DNA from 4 places in the Spinactinospora alkalitolerans genome. Region 1 is predicted to be linked to each of the others. Evidence: riboswitches for the same ligand, from Rfam matches in the RefSeq annotation. Region 1 holds a riboswitch; each other region holds the start of a gene.
What was found. Region 1 has a riboswitch for cobalamin ahead of cobN (cobaltochelatase subunit CobN). Riboswitches for the same ligand answer to the same signal wherever they lie in the genome.
Positions count from the first base shown of each region.

Region 2: it holds a riboswitch for cobalamin, as region 1 does, so the genes downstream of both, metE (5-methyltetrahydropteroyltriglutamate--homocysteine S-methyltransferase) here and cobN (cobaltochelatase subunit CobN) in region 1, are expected to answer to the same signal.
Region 3: it holds a riboswitch for cobalamin, as region 1 does, so the genes downstream of both, HDA32_RS27040 (ribonucleoside-diphosphate reductase subunit alpha) here and cobN (cobaltochelatase subunit CobN) in region 1, are expected to answer to the same signal.
Region 4: it holds a riboswitch for cobalamin, as region 1 does, so the genes downstream of both, HDA32_RS26930 (ABC transporter substrate-binding protein) here and cobN (cobaltochelatase subunit CobN) in region 1, are expected to answer to the same signal.

Region 1 covers NZ_JACCCC010000001.1:1,520,556-1,524,701, reverse strand. Annotated here, with positions in the region: gene cobN (cobaltochelatase subunit CobN) at 1-2,370, opposite strand, end outside; cobalamin riboswitch at 2,468-2,592, opposite strand; gene HDA32_RS06815 (hypothetical protein) at 2,682-3,014, shown strand; gene HDA32_RS06810 (hypothetical protein) at 3,099-3,656, shown strand; gene HDA32_RS06805 (ABC transporter permease) at 3,860-4,146, shown strand, end outside.
Region 2 covers NZ_JACCCC010000001.1:4,484,571-4,488,716, reverse strand. Annotated here, with positions in the region: gene HDA32_RS19895 (polysaccharide deacetylase family protein) at 1-962, opposite strand, end outside; cobalamin riboswitch at 1,482-1,709, shown strand; gene metE (5-methyltetrahydropteroyltriglutamate--homocysteine S-methyltransferase) at 1,889-4,146, shown strand, end outside.
Region 3 covers NZ_JACCCC010000001.1:6,047,244-6,051,389, reverse strand. Annotated here, with positions in the region: gene HDA32_RS27040 (ribonucleoside-diphosphate reductase subunit alpha) at 1-3,004, opposite strand, end outside; cobalamin riboswitch at 3,201-3,420, opposite strand; gene HDA32_RS27035 (HAD family hydrolase) at 3,507-4,146, shown strand, end outside.
Region 4 covers NZ_JACCCC010000001.1:6,022,599-6,026,744, reverse strand. Annotated here, with positions in the region: gene HDA32_RS26935 (FecCD family ABC transporter permease) at 1-715, opposite strand, end outside; gene HDA32_RS26930 (ABC transporter substrate-binding protein) at 727-1,722, opposite strand; cobalamin riboswitch at 1,815-2,002, opposite strand; gene putP (sodium/proline symporter PutP) at 2,296-3,825, shown strand; gene HDA32_RS26920 (putative glycolipid-binding domain-containing protein) at 3,943-4,146, shown strand, end outside.

The sequences.
Region 1 (4,146 bases):
GGTGCGCGCCGGGCCGGTGGCGAGCGCGATCAGCGCATCGGGGACGGCGACGGCCACACCGGGCTCGGCCAGCAGCGCCCGCTCCTCCAGTCCGAACCCGGCGGCCAGCGCGGCGCGCAGACCGGGCAGCGCGCCGGCCCGGCCGGCCCACACCTGCGCGGCCCGCAGCACCGCCATGACCAGGTTGACCCTGGCCTCCCCTTCGGGCGCCGCGCCGAGCACGTGCAGGCCGTCGCGGATCTGCACGTCCTTGATCTCGCAGAGGTAGCCGTCGACGTGCATGACGAAGTCGTCGAAGTCCTCGTCGCCGGGCATCTCCTCGGTGTGCAGGTCGTGGTGCAGCTCCGCGGCCTTGATCAGCGTCCAGATCTGCGCCCGCAGCGTGGGGGCCTTGTCCGGATCGAGGTCGCTGACCTGCGCGTACTCGTCGAGCAACTGCTCCAGTTTGGCGATGTCGCCGTAGGTGTCGGCGCGCGCCATGGGCGGCACCAGGTGGTCGACGACGGTGGCGTGGGCGCGCCGCTTGGCCTGGGTGCCCTCGCCGGGATCGTTGACGATGAACGGGTAGATCAGCGGCAGGCCGCCCAGCACGGCGTCGGGGGCGTCCTCGGCGGCCAGGCCCAGCCCCTTGCCCGGCAGCCACTCCAGCGTGCCGTGCTTGCCGAGGTGGATGACCGCGTCGGCCCCCATCCCCCCGTCCCCGGTGGCCGTCTCCAGCCAGCGGTAGGCGGCGAGGTAGTGGTGCGAAGGGGGCAGGTCGGGGTCGTGGTAGATCGCGATCGGGTTCTCGCCGAAGCCCCGCGGCGGCTGGATCATCAGCACGACGTTGCCGAAGCGCAGGGAGGCCAGCACGATCTCGGGGTCGCCGGAGGAGTCGTCGACGTAGAGCCCGCCCGGCGGCTCGCCCCAGTGCTCCCTGATGCCGTCGCGCAGCTCGGTCGGCAGCGCCTCGAACCAGCGGAGGTAGTCCGCCAGCGGGACCCGCGCCGAGGCCCGCGCGAGCTGCTCCTCGGTCAGCCACTCGACGTCGTGGCCGCCCGCGCCGATCAGCGCGTGGATCAGCGGGTCGCCGTCGTCGGCGCGGCGGTCCTCCTCCGGTCCCGGCACCCGCCACAGCGCGTCGTCGGGGCCGAGGTCGTAGCCGCGCGCCGCCAGCTCGCGGAGCAGCCGCACCGCCGAGGCCGGGGTGTCCAGGCCGACGGCGTTGCCGACGCGGGAGTGCTTGGTCGGGTAGGAGGACAGCACCACGGCCAGGCGGCGCTCGGCCGGCGGCACCGATCGCAGCCGGGCGTGGCGCACCGCGATGCCGGCCACCCGCGCGCTGCGCTCGGGGTCGGCGACGTAGACCGGGATGCCGCTGGCCGGGTCGGTCTCCTTGAACGAGAACGGCACGGTGATCAGCCGGCCGTCGAACTCGGGGATGGCCACCTGCATCCCGGCGTCCATCGGCGTCAGCGCGGCGTCGGAGGCCCGCCACTTCTCCCTGCCGGAGGTCAGCACCAGCCCCTGCAGGATCGGCATGTCCAGGGCTGCGAGCGCGCCGGCGTCCCAGGCGTCCTCGTCGCCGCCGCCGGCGTCGGCCGCCACCGCTCCGCGCTCCTGGTCGCGCTCGCCTCCGCCCTCGCTCCGCGGACGGCTCTCACCGAGTTCCCGCCACGCCTTCCGAGGACCGCCGCCCACTCCGCTCGCTCCTCGGCTCGCCGCTCCGCCCGCCGCCAGCACGGTCGTGATGATCGCATCGGCCCGGTCGAGCAGGGCGAACAGGTCCGGGGACGTCTCGCGCGACAGGCCCCGCAGCGAACCGGAGAACACCGGCAGCGCGTTGGCGCCCGCGGCCTCGACCGCATCGCACAGGGTGTCGATGAACGCGGTGTTGCCGGAGAGCTCGTGCGCGCGGTAGAAGACGACCGCCACCGTCGGGCGGTCCGTCCGCTGCGCGCGCTCACCGTGTACGCCGTGGTCGGGCATCTTCTCCGGCGCCTCGAACCCCTCGCCGGTGAGCAGCACGGTGTCGGAGAGGAACCGGGCGAGCTGGCGGAGGTTGCCGACCCCGCCCTCGCACAGGTAGGCGTGGGCGTCGGTGGCCACCCCCGAAGGGACGGTCGACAGCGCGACCAGCTCGGCGTCGGGTGCGGCCTCGCCGCCCAGCGCCACCAGCGGCACCCCGCTGCCGCGCAGCGCGTCGAGCCCGCGCGGCCACGCCTCGCGCCCGCCCAGCAGGCGCACCACCGCGACGTCGACCCCCTCCAGCAGGGCCGGGACCTCATCGGGATCGGTGCGCGCCGGGTTCGCGGTGCGGTAGCCGGCTTCGGCGGCGCTGGCGGCGAGCAATTCGGTGTCGGCCGTGGACAGCAGCAGGATCGTAGCCACGCGTGGTCCTTCTTCCGGTCGGGAACCGTCTTTTCGCGGTTCGTCGGGGCGGATCCGGCGGATCCGTCCCGGTCTCTCCCAGGTGCGCGACGGCGCGGAGTCTCCTGGCTCAGGCTTCTCGGCCGGCCCCGGCCTTCCCACCGGCGTGCGGCAGTGGCGTCGTGCGGGGCGGCTCCCCCTTCACAGTTGCGAAGACAGCCACGGATTCCCACCGTGTTCCTCAGCGCCGTCGCCCTCATCTTCGCAGAAGGGCGGGAGACAACAGGCCCACGCATCGGGCATTGTAGGACCGAACAGTCAAGGAGCCCCCCATGTCCGACAACGTTCACCCCACCACCGACACCCCGGCCGCAGACGCCGACCGCATCGAGGAGACGGCCCGCGCGATCGCGGCCAGGCTGGAGCGCAACGGCACCACCGCCTACCACTACGGCGGCGAGGACGACCGCGACGCCACCCGCGAGGCAGCCGAGCGCGCCGGGCGCATCCTCGACCGGCCCGTGTGCACCAGCATCGGCGAGGACCGCGTGTTCATCTGGCTGAAAGACTGGAGCCCCAGCCCGCCGGAGGAGGAACTGGGCAACGTCCGCCAGCGCGACCCCGCCGAGCGCGCGTTCCCGCCCCCCGGGGAACAGGGGTCCTGAAGGCGCGACCGAGCCGCTACCGGTCGCCGCCGGATCGGTCCCAAACGGTGCCGCGGGCCCTGCGGGTTTGGAAGAATCCTCGGCATGAGCCATTACCCCGACCCCCAGCAGGGCTCCGGCGACCCGTACTACGGACAGCCCGGCGGCACTCCGCACCCTCAGGACCCCTACGCGCAGGGCGGAGTCCCCTCGGGCGGCTACCCCTCAGGGCAGATGGTGCCCTACGACCAGGGCGCGCAGACCGGCGGCTGGCAGACCCCCGGGTACCAGCAGTCCGTTCCCTCCGGAGGGCAGCCGGTCGCCGCCCTGGGCGACATCACGGTGACCCAGACCGAGGTCATCACCCCGGGAGGCGCCTTCCCGCTGCGGGGCAGCACATGGAGCATCAACGACATGTCCCACGTGCAGGAGAAGATGGCCACGTGGGCGCTGGTCGTCGCCCTCATCGGCTTCTTCTTCATCTGCGTCTTCAGCCTGTTCTTCCTGCTGGTGAAGGAGAAGACGGTCAGCGGAAGCATCCAGGTCTCCGTGCGCAACGGCCAGGCCTTCCACACCACCCAGGTCGGGGTGTACGGCCAGGGCCAGATCAATCAGGTGCACCAGCAGTTCAACTACATCCGCTCCCTGGCCGCCGCCGCCTGACCCCTCCGCCGCACCGGGCCCGCCGGTCCTCCGGCGGGTGTTCCATCGCACACCGGCGTGTCTCCTCCGCCACACGTTTGGTAACAGAAAAGTCACCCTTTTTCCAAGGAGCGAGTACTCCACGACCAGCCGGTTAAAACCGGCCTCATGGCTGAAACCCCTGCTCCCCTACCCTCCCCCCGTGCCAGGGAGGCGGCCGCGTCGTGACCCTCTTGGAGTACATCGCGAGCCGTTCCGACAAGCTCGCCTTCCAGACGATCCAGCACGCGAGCATGATCGCCCAGTGCGTGCTCATCGCCGCCGCGGTCGGCGTCGTCATCGGGATCCTCGTCCACCGGAACGAGCGGGCGACGGCGATGGCCACCGGGACCACCAGCGTGATCTTCACGATCCCCTCGATCGCCATGCTCGGCCTGCTCATCGCCCCTCTGGGCCTGGGCGTCGCGCCGAGCGTCACGGCCATCACGCTGTACGCCCTGCTGCCCATCCT
Region 2 (4,146 bases), 3.0 Mb from region 1:
AAGGTGGCCCTGGCATCGTGCTCGGCGAGCGCGTCGAGCAGCTCGGGGGTGCGTTCGCCCGGGCCGTCGTCGAAGGTGAGCGCGACGCACTTGGACTCGGGGTCGGCGCAGTCGACGTCCTCCGCGCCCACCGGCATGACACCGGGGGCCGCGCCCTGCTCGGCGCCGTCCTTGGGCGCCGAGGGCGGCTCGGGGATCTCGAAGTCGGGCGTGACGACGGTGGCCGCCGCCCGCGCGCGCTCGCCGAAGTCCGACAGCAGCGGATCGGCCTCCTCGCTGTCCACCACGGCGAAGACCCGCCCGGCGCCGGCATCGGCGACCTGGCCCTCGTCGAACTCCACCACGAGGTCGCCGTCGGGGTTGAAGCCCATCGAGTCGTAGGTGCGCGCGATCGGCTGGATCGCGGAGAGGTCGACGCCCTCCTCGTCCTTCAACCGCTCCTTCACCAGGCCGTCGAGCTCCTGGAGCTCCTCCTGCCCCGCGAGGAGCTCGGTGGAGAGGGCCGGGTGCTCGTTCGCGGCGTCGTACCAGTACGTGGAGTACCCGGTGCGCGGCCCCTCGGAGTCCTCCTCGTCCTGGGTGAGGCGCACGCCCACGACGTCGTCGCCGGCCGCGGTCAGGCCCCAGGAGATCGAGAGGTTCTTCGCCCCGGGGTTGGCCGCCTTGAAGTCGTCGGCCTCCCGGGCGGTGACCGCCCCCAGACGCTCGTTCAGCGGGTCGGCGTTGGGGACGGTGGGGTAGGCGATGTCGATCGCGACGCCGCCGTCCTCGGAGGACCTCTCCTCGCCGAGGCCGACCACGTGCTCGGGGTCGACGGCCGTGAGCTCCTCGGGCGCGCCGGTCGCCTTGGGGCGCTCCTCGGACCCGCCGCCCGAGGTCTGCTCGGCGTTCCCCTCCTCCGAGCACGCGCCGACCAACAGGACGGCCGCGACCGCGATGGCGGCGGCACCGAAGGCGCGCACGGCGCCGCGACCGCCGCGGACCCGGAGGGCGGCGCTGCCGGTGCTGTTCCTGATGCTGCTTGCCGCGGTGCTTCCGCAGGAGGACGGGTGGGGCTCGGGAGGGTTCTTCAAGGGGACGGCAGTCTTTCGCGTTCGTCAGATCATGAGGGGGCGACCCGTGTTTCGCGGGAGGGGAGCGGGGGGTCCGGCTCCGACCGGTCGGCACAGGTTCGCGGTGGTGTCGATCCGGCCCATCGAACGAGGGTATGACTTCGGCGGGGTGGGCAGGTACGCCCATACCGGTGACAGCACGCGCGGGGCCGGCCCATCAGCCGTTTTTCCGGCGCGGGTGACGAACACCCCAGGCTGCTGTGACGTGGGCCTTCTCCACCGCAGGAGGGGCCGGGTCTCCCGCTGCGCCGCACCGCCGCCGGATCATCGGGGCGCACGACCACATCCGGACAATCGCCGCCGGCCGGCATCGAGGCGCCGCGCCCGCGGACCCCCGGTGCCGGCCGGTGCCTGCGGAAGGGCTCGGCCTATACTGCCGATCGCGGTTGGTTCACGTGGGAGCCGCGGCCCCCACGTGTCGCAAGAGGGAACCCGGTGCGAATCCGGGACTGCCCCGCAGCGGTGAGCGGGAACGACAGCCGTCACGAGCACTGGGCGCCGAACGCGCCCGGGAAGCGACGGCCGGTAGGAGGCGCGGCGAAACGCCGCCGCGCCGCGCCCGCGAGTCCGAAGACCTGCCACCGCCCGCGGACGCAGCGCGCGCCCGCGGTGGTCCGCGGCCCCGAGGGAGGGCCGGGTGACGGCGGGTGCGGCGCGTCCCACGCCCTGCCCGCGCGCCCGCCCCCTCCTCGGCGGCCGGACCTCATGGCTGCTCGACGAGGGGAAGAAAAGCTGATGAGAACCCGTGCCCGCACTTCAGCGGGGGGCGGTGCCCGATGACGACGACCGTTCTGGGCTACCCCCGCATCGGGGCCGACCGAGAGCTCAAGCGCGCCACCGAGTCCTTCTGGGCCGGCGGCATCGACGCGCCGGCCCTGGACGCGGTCGGCGCCCGGCTGCGCCGCACCGTCTGGGAGGCGCTGCGCGACGCCGGGATCGCGCACATCCCGTCCAACACGTTCTCCTACTACGACCACGTCCTGGACACCGCCGTCCTGTTCGACGCGGTCCCACCGAGATTCGCCGGGGTCGCCGCCGGGCGCGACGGCCGCGAGGCCGAACTGGCGCGCTACTTCGCCATGGCCCGGGGCGCCGACGACGTCCCGCCGCTGGAGATGACGAAGTGGTTCGACACCAACTACCACTACCTGGTGCCCGAGCTCTCGCCGGCCACCCGGCCGCGCCTGGCCGGGCGCAAACCGCTCTCGGAGTACTGCCAGGCGCGAGGGCTGGGCATGGAGACCAGGCCGGTGCTGGTCGGCCCGCTCACCTTCCTGCTGCTGGCCAAGCCGGCCGCTGACGCACCGCCGGGGTGGCGGCCCCTGGAGCTCCTGGACGACCTGCTCGCCTGCTACGCCGCCCTGCTCGACGAGCTCGGCGCCGCCGGAGCGGGCTGGGTCCAGCTCGACGAGCCGATCCTGGCCACCGATGCGGGGCGGGCCGCACTGCCCGAACTGGAACGCGCCTACGCCCGGCTCGGCCGCGTCGCCGGACGGCCCCGACTGCTGGTGCAGACCTACTTCGGCTCCATCGGCCCCGACGCCGTCGCCGCGCTCAAGCGCACCGCCGTCGAGGCGATCGGGCTGGACCTGGTCACCGCGCCCGACTCCCTGCGCGACCTCGCCGCCGTCTCCGGCCTGGGTGAGCGGACCCTGGTGGCTGGCGTGGTCGACGGCCGCAACGTCTGGCGCACCGACGTCCCCGCCGCGCTGTCCACGCTGACCTCCCTGCTGGGCCTGGCCGGCGAGGTCGTGGTGAGCACGAGCTGCTCGCTGCTGCACGTGCCGATCGACCTCGACGCGGAGACCGGTCTGGACCCCGCTCTGCGGGAGCGGCTGGCCTTCGCCCGGCAGAAGGCCGATGAGGTGGTGCTGCTCGGGCGCAGGCTCGCGGGCGGGGAGCAGGCGCCCGGCGCCGGAGCGGGGTGGACGCGCGCCGCCGCACCGGTTCCCGCGTCCTTCGTCGACCAGCGGGTGCGCGCCCGTCTGGACGCCTTGGGGGACGCGGCCGAGCGCGTCGACCACGAGCAGCGGTCCGCGGCCCGCGCCGGGTCGGCGGCCTCGGCCGCGCCGCCGCTGCTGCCGACCACCACGATCGGCTCCTTCCCGCAGACCGACGAGGTCAGGGCCGCGCGCGCCGCCCACCGCGCGGGCGGCATCGACCGGACCGAGTACGAGCGGCGCATGCGCGCCGAGATCGACCGGGTGATCGCGCTGCAGGAGGACATCGGCCTGGACGTCCTGGTCCACGGCGAGCCCGAGCGCAACGACATGGTGCAGTACTTCGCCGAGCAGTTGGCGGGTTACGCGAGCACCCGGCACGGGTGGGTGCAGTCCTACGGCTCGCGCTGCGTCCGCCCGCCGATCCTGTTCGGCGACGTCTCCCGGCCCGAACCGATGACCGTGGAGTGGACCACCTACGCGCAGTCCCGCACCGCCAGGCCGGTCAAGGGCATGCTCACCGGGCCGGTCACCATGCTGGCGTGGTCCTTCGTCCGCGACGACCAGCCGCCGGCCGAGACGGCCCGGCAGGTCGCGCTGGCGCTGCGCGACGAGGTCGCCGACCTCGAGCGCGCGGGCATCCGGCACATCCAGGTCGACGAGGCGGCGCTGCGCGAGTCGCTGCCGCTGCGGGAGGAGGACCGCGCCGACTACCTGACCTGGGCCGTCGGCGCGTTCCGGCTGGCCACCTCCGGCGTCGGCACGACCACCTGGATCCACTCGCACATGTGCTACTCGGAGTTCGGCCGAATCGTCGGCGCGATCGACGCGCTCGACGCCGACGTCACCAGCGTCGAGGCGGCCCGGTCGCACATGGAGCTGGTCGAAGACCTCGCCGCCGCCGGGTACCGCAGGGGGATCGGTCCGGGCGTCTACGACATCCACTCGCCGCGGGTGCCCTCGGTGGCGGAGATCGAGGCGTCGCTGCGCGCCGCCCTGCGGGCGGTGCGGTCGGACCGGCTGTGGGTCAACCCCGACTGCGGCCTGAAGACGCGCGGCTACGCCGAGGTGGAACCGGCGCTGCGCAACATGGT
Region 3 (4,146 bases), 4.5 Mb from region 1:
ACTGGCCCACGCCGGTGATGTTGGCGATGGTCGCGGTCGGCGCGATCGCCATGACGTTGGAGTTGCGCATCCCCACGGTGCGCACCCGCTCCCGCAGCGCCTCCCAGTCCAGGCGCTCGGTGCGGTCCACGTCGAGCGCGCCGCCGCGGGCCTCGTCGAGCAGCCGCAGCGAGTCGATCGGCAGCACGCCCCGGCTCCACAGCGAACCGTCGAAGCTGGGGTAGGCGCCGCGCTCGGCGGCCAGGTCGGCCGAGGCCGCGATCGCGTGGTGGCTGATCAGCTCCATGCTCTCGTCGGCGAACTCCACCGCCGCCTGCGAGGCCGGCGGAACGCGCAGCGCGAACAGCGCGTCCTGGAAGCCCATGAGCCCCAGGCCCACCGGGCGGTGCCGCAGGTTCGCCCGCTCGGCCTCGGGGACCGTGTAGAAGTTCACGTCGATGACGTTGTCGAGCATCCGCACCGCCGTGCGCACGGTCCGGCGCAGCCGCTCGGCGTCCAGACCGTCCGGGCCCACGTGGTTGGCCAGGTTCACCGAACCCAGGTTGCAGACCGCCACCTCATCGGCGCCGGTGTTCAGCGTGATCTCGGTGCACAGGTTGGAGGAGTGCACGACGCCGGCGTGCTGCTGCGGCGAGCGCAGGTTGCACGGGTCCTTGAAGGTGATCCACGGGTGGCCGGTCTCGAACAGCATGGTGAGCATGCGCCGCCACAACTCGACCGCGCGCACCCGGCGGTGCACCGTGATCCCGCCGGCGTCGGCGGCCCGCTCGTAGGCCTCGTAGCGCTCGGCGAACTCCGCGCCGTAGAGGTCGTGCAGGTCGGGCACCTCGTCCGGGGAGAACAGCGTCCACTCGCCGTCGGCCTCGACCCGCTGCAGGAACAGGTCCGGCACCCAGTTCGCCGTGTTCATGTCATGCGTGCGCCGCCGGTCGTCACCGGTGTTCTTGCGCAGGTCGAGGAACTCCTCGATGTCGATGTGCCACGTCTCCAGGTAAGCGCACACCGCGCCCTTGCGTTTTCCGCCGTTGTGTACGAGACCGGCGGCCGTCATGTACGACTCGTCTCCCTCGACCTTGAGGTCGAAAACCGAGGGAGCGGTGTCCGCGGCGTTCACGTCGCGGACCCGGGAGAAGACCATCCCCTCGTGTTCGATCCGGTTCGACTTGGTGAGAGGACGGCATCCCAGCAGCTCGGCAACCCCGGAGACCGCAGGGACCCGGATGTCGAAGGCTTTCACGGCTTTGGAGGACGGGATCCTGGTGCCGTCCGATCGGGTGCCGACATGGCCCTGCTCGCGTTCCCGGTACCGCCCCGCCGCCGGAATGCCCAAGCGCAGCAGCTGATAGCGCACCCCTTCCGCGAGTGGCCGGGAGGCCGTCGTGAAGTAGATCTCCACTCCCCGCGAGACTCCTCCGTCCGTTTCGAGTAGCCCCTGGAGGAGCGCGCGCGTCTGCGCATGCGGAAGATGGGAGAACCGGCGCGCTATGCGCTTCCTGCGGTCATCGTCGTAGAGGTCCGCGTGGGTGAAGGGAAGTGTCGGCTCACCGGCACCGGTGACACGGCCGGTAGCGGGATCCCGCAGCACCCCTCGTCCGGATGCCCAGCGGATCTGCAGGCAGGCCTCGTCCCGGCCCGTCTCCCGGAAGTGGATACCGTGCTCCATGAGGTAGTTCCGCACGAACACCAGATGAGTGTCCAGTTCCGGGTCGCCCGAGACGCCCCACTCGAGTCCCCCCTCCGAGAGGTGGCCGTCCCCCAGGAGGATCCCGTAGAGCCGGGCATCGTCCTCGGTGAACCCTTGGACGGGTAGGACCTCCTTCGGGATGACCTGGCCGACGTAGTCGCCCTTGCTCAGCTCACCCGCTTCCACCCATTCAGGCCGCACTTTGCCGTTGGCCGGCCATTCCAGGGTCCGGGTGTTCGACTGCTCCAGTTGAACGCCCTGAATGGCGCGGAACGGGTGCCCCGCGGTCACCTTCAGCGTCTCGATCGAATGCTTGATGTCCACTTCGACCATCGGATCGGTCTGGTCGTAGGCGAAAACCTCCGTTACCTCGCGGTAATGACCGCTCTTCCCCAAGACCAGATCGCCGATTCGCACGTCGCGGATCGCCTTGACGCCATCGGCCGTGTACACCGATGTCTCCGGCGCGAAGCACTGGTTCACCGCCACCGCGGTGTCGTTGGCGATCTTCAGGAACGGGACGACGCCCTGGCTCTGGCCGTTGGTGCCCTTGATGTGGGCGCCCATGCCGCGCACCGGGGTCCAGTCGTTGCCGAGGCCGCCGGAGTACTTCGACAGCAGCGCGTTGTTGCCGATGCCGTGGAAGATGCCCTGGAGGTCGTCCTCGACGGTGGTGAGGAAGCACGACGACAGTTGGGCGCGGCGGGTGCCGGAGTTGAACAGCGTCGGCGTGGAGCACATGAAGTCGAACGAGGACAGCAGCTCGTAGAACTCGATCGCGCGGGCCTCCCGGTCGTCCTCCTTGAGCGCCAGCCCCATGGCGACGCGCATGAAGAACGCCTGCGGCAGCTCGTAGCGGACGCCTCCGCTGTGCAGGAAGTAGCGGTCGTAGAGGGTCTGCAGGCCGAGGAAGGTGAAGTCCAGGTCGCGCTCGGGGCGCAGCGCGGCGCCGAGGCGGGCGAGGTCGAACGCCGCGAGCTCGGGGTCGAGCTGCTCCAGCTCGACGCCGCGGGCGACGTAGTCGGCGAGGTAGCCGGCGTAGCGGTCGGCCATGGCCGCCTGGTCGGCCTCGTCGAAACCGCCGGAGAGGAAGGTCAGCGCCTCGCGGCGCAGCTTGTCCAGGAGCAGGCGCGCGCTGGCGTAGGAGTAGTCGGGGTCGGCCTCGACGAACGCGCGCGCCGCCATGACCAGCGCGAGCTCCAGTTCGTCGGGGCGGATGCCCGGGTAGAGGTTGCGCCGCGCCTCGGCGATGACGGTCTCGGCCGAGGCGCCGTCCAGCCCCGCGCAGGCCTCCCCGACCACCAATCGGACCCGGTCCATCGGGTCCGAGGGGGGGAGGCGTCGCCGCCGAGGGGGCGACGTCGGTGTCGAGGGTCATGGTGGCTCCAACCAGGTAGACGAAAACCGGTTGGGGTTTCGAGGTCGGAGCGCACACGAACGGGGCGGGCTGCGACGGCCCACGCTGATCTACCGGGTTCGCGGCGGCCCACCCTCGAGGCCCCGTTGCGGTGCGCGCCGCGCGCGCACGCCGGTGGCAGGTCTTCGGACTCGCGGGCACCGGGCCCGTGGCCCGTCCTACCGGCCGTCGCTTCCCGGGCGCCATGGCGCGGCACCCAGTGCACAAGACGGCTTCCGTTCCCGCTCACCGCTGCGGGGCAGTCCCGGATTCGCACCGGGTTCCCTCTTGCCTCACCCGAACCTCTCACCCCGGGTGAACCACCAGCGGAAGGGATACTACATCTGGTGCCCACCACTCGCGACAACCTCAAGATATCGGCGTGCTGGTTCGGCTGGTGCCTCACGGAGGCGATAATGGGACGCGATGACGTTTCTGCATGTGTTCGACATGGACGGCACGCTGCTCAACGGGTCGACGGCGAGTCTTGAGGTGGCCGGGGTCCGCGGCACCGTCGCCGAGCTCACCGAGTTGGAGCAGCGGTTCGCCGGCGGGGTGATCGACACGCGGGGGTTCGCCCGCGAGATCCACAGCCTGTGGAGGGAGCTCACCGCGGCGCAGGTCGAGGAGGCGTTCCGGGCGAGCCCGTTCCTCACCGGCGTCGCCGATGTCTGCGCCGACATCCGCCGCCGCGGCGAGCGGTCCCTGGTGATCACGATGTCGCCGGACTTCTACGCCCGGCACCTGCTGGAGTTCGGCTTCGACGAGATCGTCGCGTCGCGCTTCCCGCCCCCTCCGTTCGCCGAACCGGTCGTGCCCGAGAACATCCTCACCCCCGCCGACAAAGTGCGGATCGTCGACGAGGTCCGCGGGCGCGAGGGCATCGGGCCGGAGCGGTGCGTCGCCTACGGGGACTCCATGAGTGACGCCCCGCTGTTCCGGCACCTGGAGCGCACCGTCGCGGTCAACGCCGACCACCACCTCGCCGGGATCGCCCGCGCCGAGTACCGGGGGCCGGACCTGCCTGGCGCCTACGCCCTCGGCAGGGAACTCCTCCGGTCCCCCT
Region 4 (4,146 bases), 4.5 Mb from region 1:
GGGCCAGCGCCACCGTCACGACGGCCGAGGGGAGCAGCAGCTCGTCCCAGCCGGTGCCGCCGAGCCCGCCCATGGTCCAGCGGGCCACCTGCGCCATCGCGTGCGGTTCGCCGGAGGTGATGATGAGCAGGCTCGCGACGGCGGAGAGCACCTGCCCCACGGCCACGCCGGCCAGCACCAGCCTTGTCGTCGTCATCCTGCCGCCCACCCGCGCCATCGCATAGACCAGGAGCAGCGCCACCAGCGCGCCGAGGAACGCCGAGACCGACAGGGAGTACAGCCCGAACAGGTTGATCCCGAGGATGACCACGGCGACGGCGCCGAACGTCGCGCCCGACGACACGCCCAGGAGCAGCGGGTCGGCCAGCGGGTTGCGCACCAGGGCCTGCAGCACCATGCCGATCAGCGCCAGCCCCGCCCCGACGACCGCGGCCAGCAGCACCCGCGGCAGCCGCGACGTCAGCACGATCGTCTCGTGCACCCGCGGCCAGGTGGGCTCGGCCAGGCCGGGCAGCGTCCGGTGGATCAGGATCCGCCAGGTGTCGGCGAAGGTGATGTCCACCGACCCGGCCATGACCCCGAATGTCATCATCACCAGCAGGGCCGCGCCCAGCAGCGGCAGCACGACCGCCGCGCGCAGCCGGCCGTTGCGCGTGAACGCGGCCCGGCCGCCGCCGCGCGGCCGGGCCGGGGCCGCGGCGGTCCGCGCGCGCACGCCGCGCCCGCTCAGAACGCGTCCGGGTGGAGCTGCTCGGCGATGTCGGTCACCGCGTCACCGGTCCTGACGCCGACCAGGGCCGATGTCAGCGGCAGCACCGCGAAGCGCTCCTCCTCGACCGCCGGCGCGCCGGCCAGCACGGGGTCGGCGAGGACCGCCCGGCGCTTCTCCTCGACGGAGGTGGCGCCGTAGTCGTAGAACAGGATGACCTCGGGGGAACGCGCGGCGGCCTGCTCGATGGAGACGTCGGCGAAGGTGTCGTCGACGTCGCCGAACACGTTGCGCCCGCCGGCCCGCTCGATCAGATCGGAGCCGATGCCGCTGCCGCCGGAGGTGAAGACGGTGGTGTCGATGCTGTCCACGACCAGCACGTCCACCGGTTCGACGCCTTCGAGCCGCGCGCCGACCTCGGCCAGGTCGGCGTTCATCTCCTCGATCAGCTCCTCGGCGCGCTCCTCCACGCCGAAGATCCGGGCGACGTTGCGCAGCTCGGTCTCGACGGTCTCCGTCGTCACCTCGTCGGCGCACTGCTCGATGTTGAGGTAGGTGGCGATGCCCGCATCGGCCAGCGCCGGCCTGCCGCGGCCCTCGGTGTCGTCGAACGCGCTGGTGAATCCGCCGTAGACGAAGTCGGGTTCGGCCTCCAGCAGGACCTCGAACGAGGGGTAGGCGTCGGCGAGCACCGGGACCGAGGCGTAGGCGTCGGCGTACTCGGGCGGGACCTCGTCGTCCAGGTAGGCCGTGCCCACCATCCGATCCTCCAGGCCGAGCGCCAGCATCACCTCTGTGACGTGCTGGTTCAAGGTGACCACGCGCTCCGGCGGCGCGTCGACGCGGGTCTCGGAGCCGCAGTTGCCGATGGTCACCGGGTAGCCCTCGGCGGGCGGGCCGGAGCCGGTCGCGGTCTGCGCGGGGGCGCCGCAGCCGGTCAGCGCCACCGCGGTGGCGAGCGCGGCGGGCAGCAGGAGGCGGTGCGGTCGGTCGGGAACGGGGGTGGTGGGCACGTCTGGGTCCTCTCCCGGGATCCGGGCGCGGCGGGGAGGACCGGCAGCGGCGATCGGGCCCGCGGCCGCTTCCCCCGGGGTCCGCGCCCTCGTGGACGAAGCGGCGACGGCCCAGTCTCCTGACTCCCGGATCATCGCCTCCCCCGGCCTTCCAGCGCTTTCGCGCCGTGGCCCTGCGCGGGGTCGGCTCCTCGGTCACAGTGGCGGGACCGTGCCGGATTCGCACCGGCTTCCTGGTTTCCGTCGCGCCCACAATGCTAGCCGCCGGGGACCCGCGCGGACATGGCGACCGCCGGGGAACGGCCGGGGCCCGCCCGGCGCCGACCGTGCGCACACCCCTGATGACCGGCGAATACGGGCTCTGAAAAGGGGAGAGATCCATGGCCGATACGACAACGCGCACGCGGGGGCGCTGGCCATCTCGACAACCCTGGACCACGAATGAATCGATGATGTCTCGAATCGGTCAGCAGCTCGATATCGGTCATTGCCCGTGCCGGACCGCGCAGTCATGATCCGTGTAGTCCTGCGCCGTCGATTCGTGAGAGATGGGGAAGCCGCGTGAGCAGCTCCATGATCGGATCGGTCGTCACCTTCGCCGTTTACTTCGTGGTGATGGTGGCGGTCGGTCTGCTGGTGTACAAGAGAACGACCTCGCTGTCCGACTTCGTGTTGGGCGGCCGGCAGCTCAACAGTTGGGTGGCCGGCCTGAGCGCCAACGCCAGCGACTTCAGCGGATGGCTGCTGCTGGGCCTGCCCGGCGCGATCTACCTCTCCGGCCTGGGCGAGGCCTGGATCGCGGTCGGCCTGGGCATCGGCTTCTACGCGAGCTGGCGCATCGTCGCCCCCCGGCTGCGCGTCTACACCGAGCGGGTCAGCGACCTCCGCAACGGCGGGGAGTCCAACTCCCTGACGCTCTCCTCCTACCTGGAGAACCGGTTCGGCGACCACAGCGGGCTGCTGCGGGGCATCTCCGCGATCCTGATCCTGGTGTTCTACCTGTTCTACGTCGCCTCCGGCCTGCTGTCGATGGGCGTGCTGTTCGACCAGGTCTTCGGGTGGCCGCCCGCCATCGCCGTCATCGTCGGCGCGTCGATCATCGTCCTCTACACCTTCCTGGGCGGGTTCCTCGCGGTCAGCCTGACCGACGTGATCCAGGCCGCGATGATGTGGATCGCGCTGCTGATCGTGCCGGTCGTCGCGGTCGTCACCATCGGCGGGTTCGGCACGGCCCTGGACACGGTCGGCGACCGCAACGAGAACCTGCTGTCGGCGTTCGGCGGCGCCTCGCTCGCCGACGGGAGCTGGCAGACCACCGACGCCCTCGGCGCCGTCGTCATCGTCTCCGGCCTGGCCTGGGGCATCGGATACCTGGGGCAGCCGCACATCCTGGCGCGCTTCATGGGGATCCGGTCCATCGCCGACATCCCCAAGGCCCGCGTCGTGAGCGTCGGCTGGGCCGTCACGGCCATGTTCCTGGCCGTCCTCGTCGGCTTCTCCGGCATCGCCTACTTCGACACCCCGATCGACAACCCCGAGAGCGTCTTCCTCTCCCTGATCCAGGCGCTCACGCACCCGCTCGTGGCCGGCCTGCTGCTGGCCGCCGTGCTCGCCGCCGTCATGAGCACCGCCGACTCCCAGCTCCTCGTCGCCGCCGCGGCGCTGACCGAGGACGGCTACCGCGCGTTCATGGACCGCGAGGCCCCGGCGCGCAGGCTGGTGCTGGTCAGCAGGCTCGCCGTCATCGGCGTCGCGGTCGCCGCGGGCCTGCTCGCCCTGTACAGCGACGAGAACGTCCTCGGCCTGGTCGGCTACGCCTGGGCCGGGTTCGGCGCGGGCTTCGGTCCGGTCATCGTGCTCTCGCTGTACTGGAAGAAGATGAACTGGATCGGCGCGCTCGGCGGCATGATCGGCGGCGGCGCCACCGCCATCATCTGGGACATCCTCGACGAGCGGGTCCTGGGCACCGGCCTGTACGCGATGGTGCCCGCGGTCGTCGTCTCGCTGGCCGCGATCTTCATCCTCAACCCGCTCGGACGGGCCACCGAGCGGATGGGCGACGACTTCGACGTGATGGAGCGCGAGGTCGGCGCGGGGGTCTGACGCCGGTTCCGGTGAAGGGGCCGCGGGCGCGGGGAGTCCGCGGTCCCTTTTCTCCCATTGGAGGCTGTGACGTCCCGGTTATGGCGCGGGACGCGCCGTGACGGTAGAACGGTCGGCATGACCGCCACGAACGAGCGCCCCGCCGCATGGACCCGGCTCGACGTTCCCGAAGGGCTGTGCCTGGGGACGCTGGCCGCCGAACCCGGCGGCTTCCGGCTGGAGGCCAGCGAGGTCGTGGTGGACCGGCGGGAGCGGTTCTCCTGCCGGTTCACGGTGTGCACCGATCTGGCGTGGGCGACCAGGGAGGTCCGCGCCGAGGTG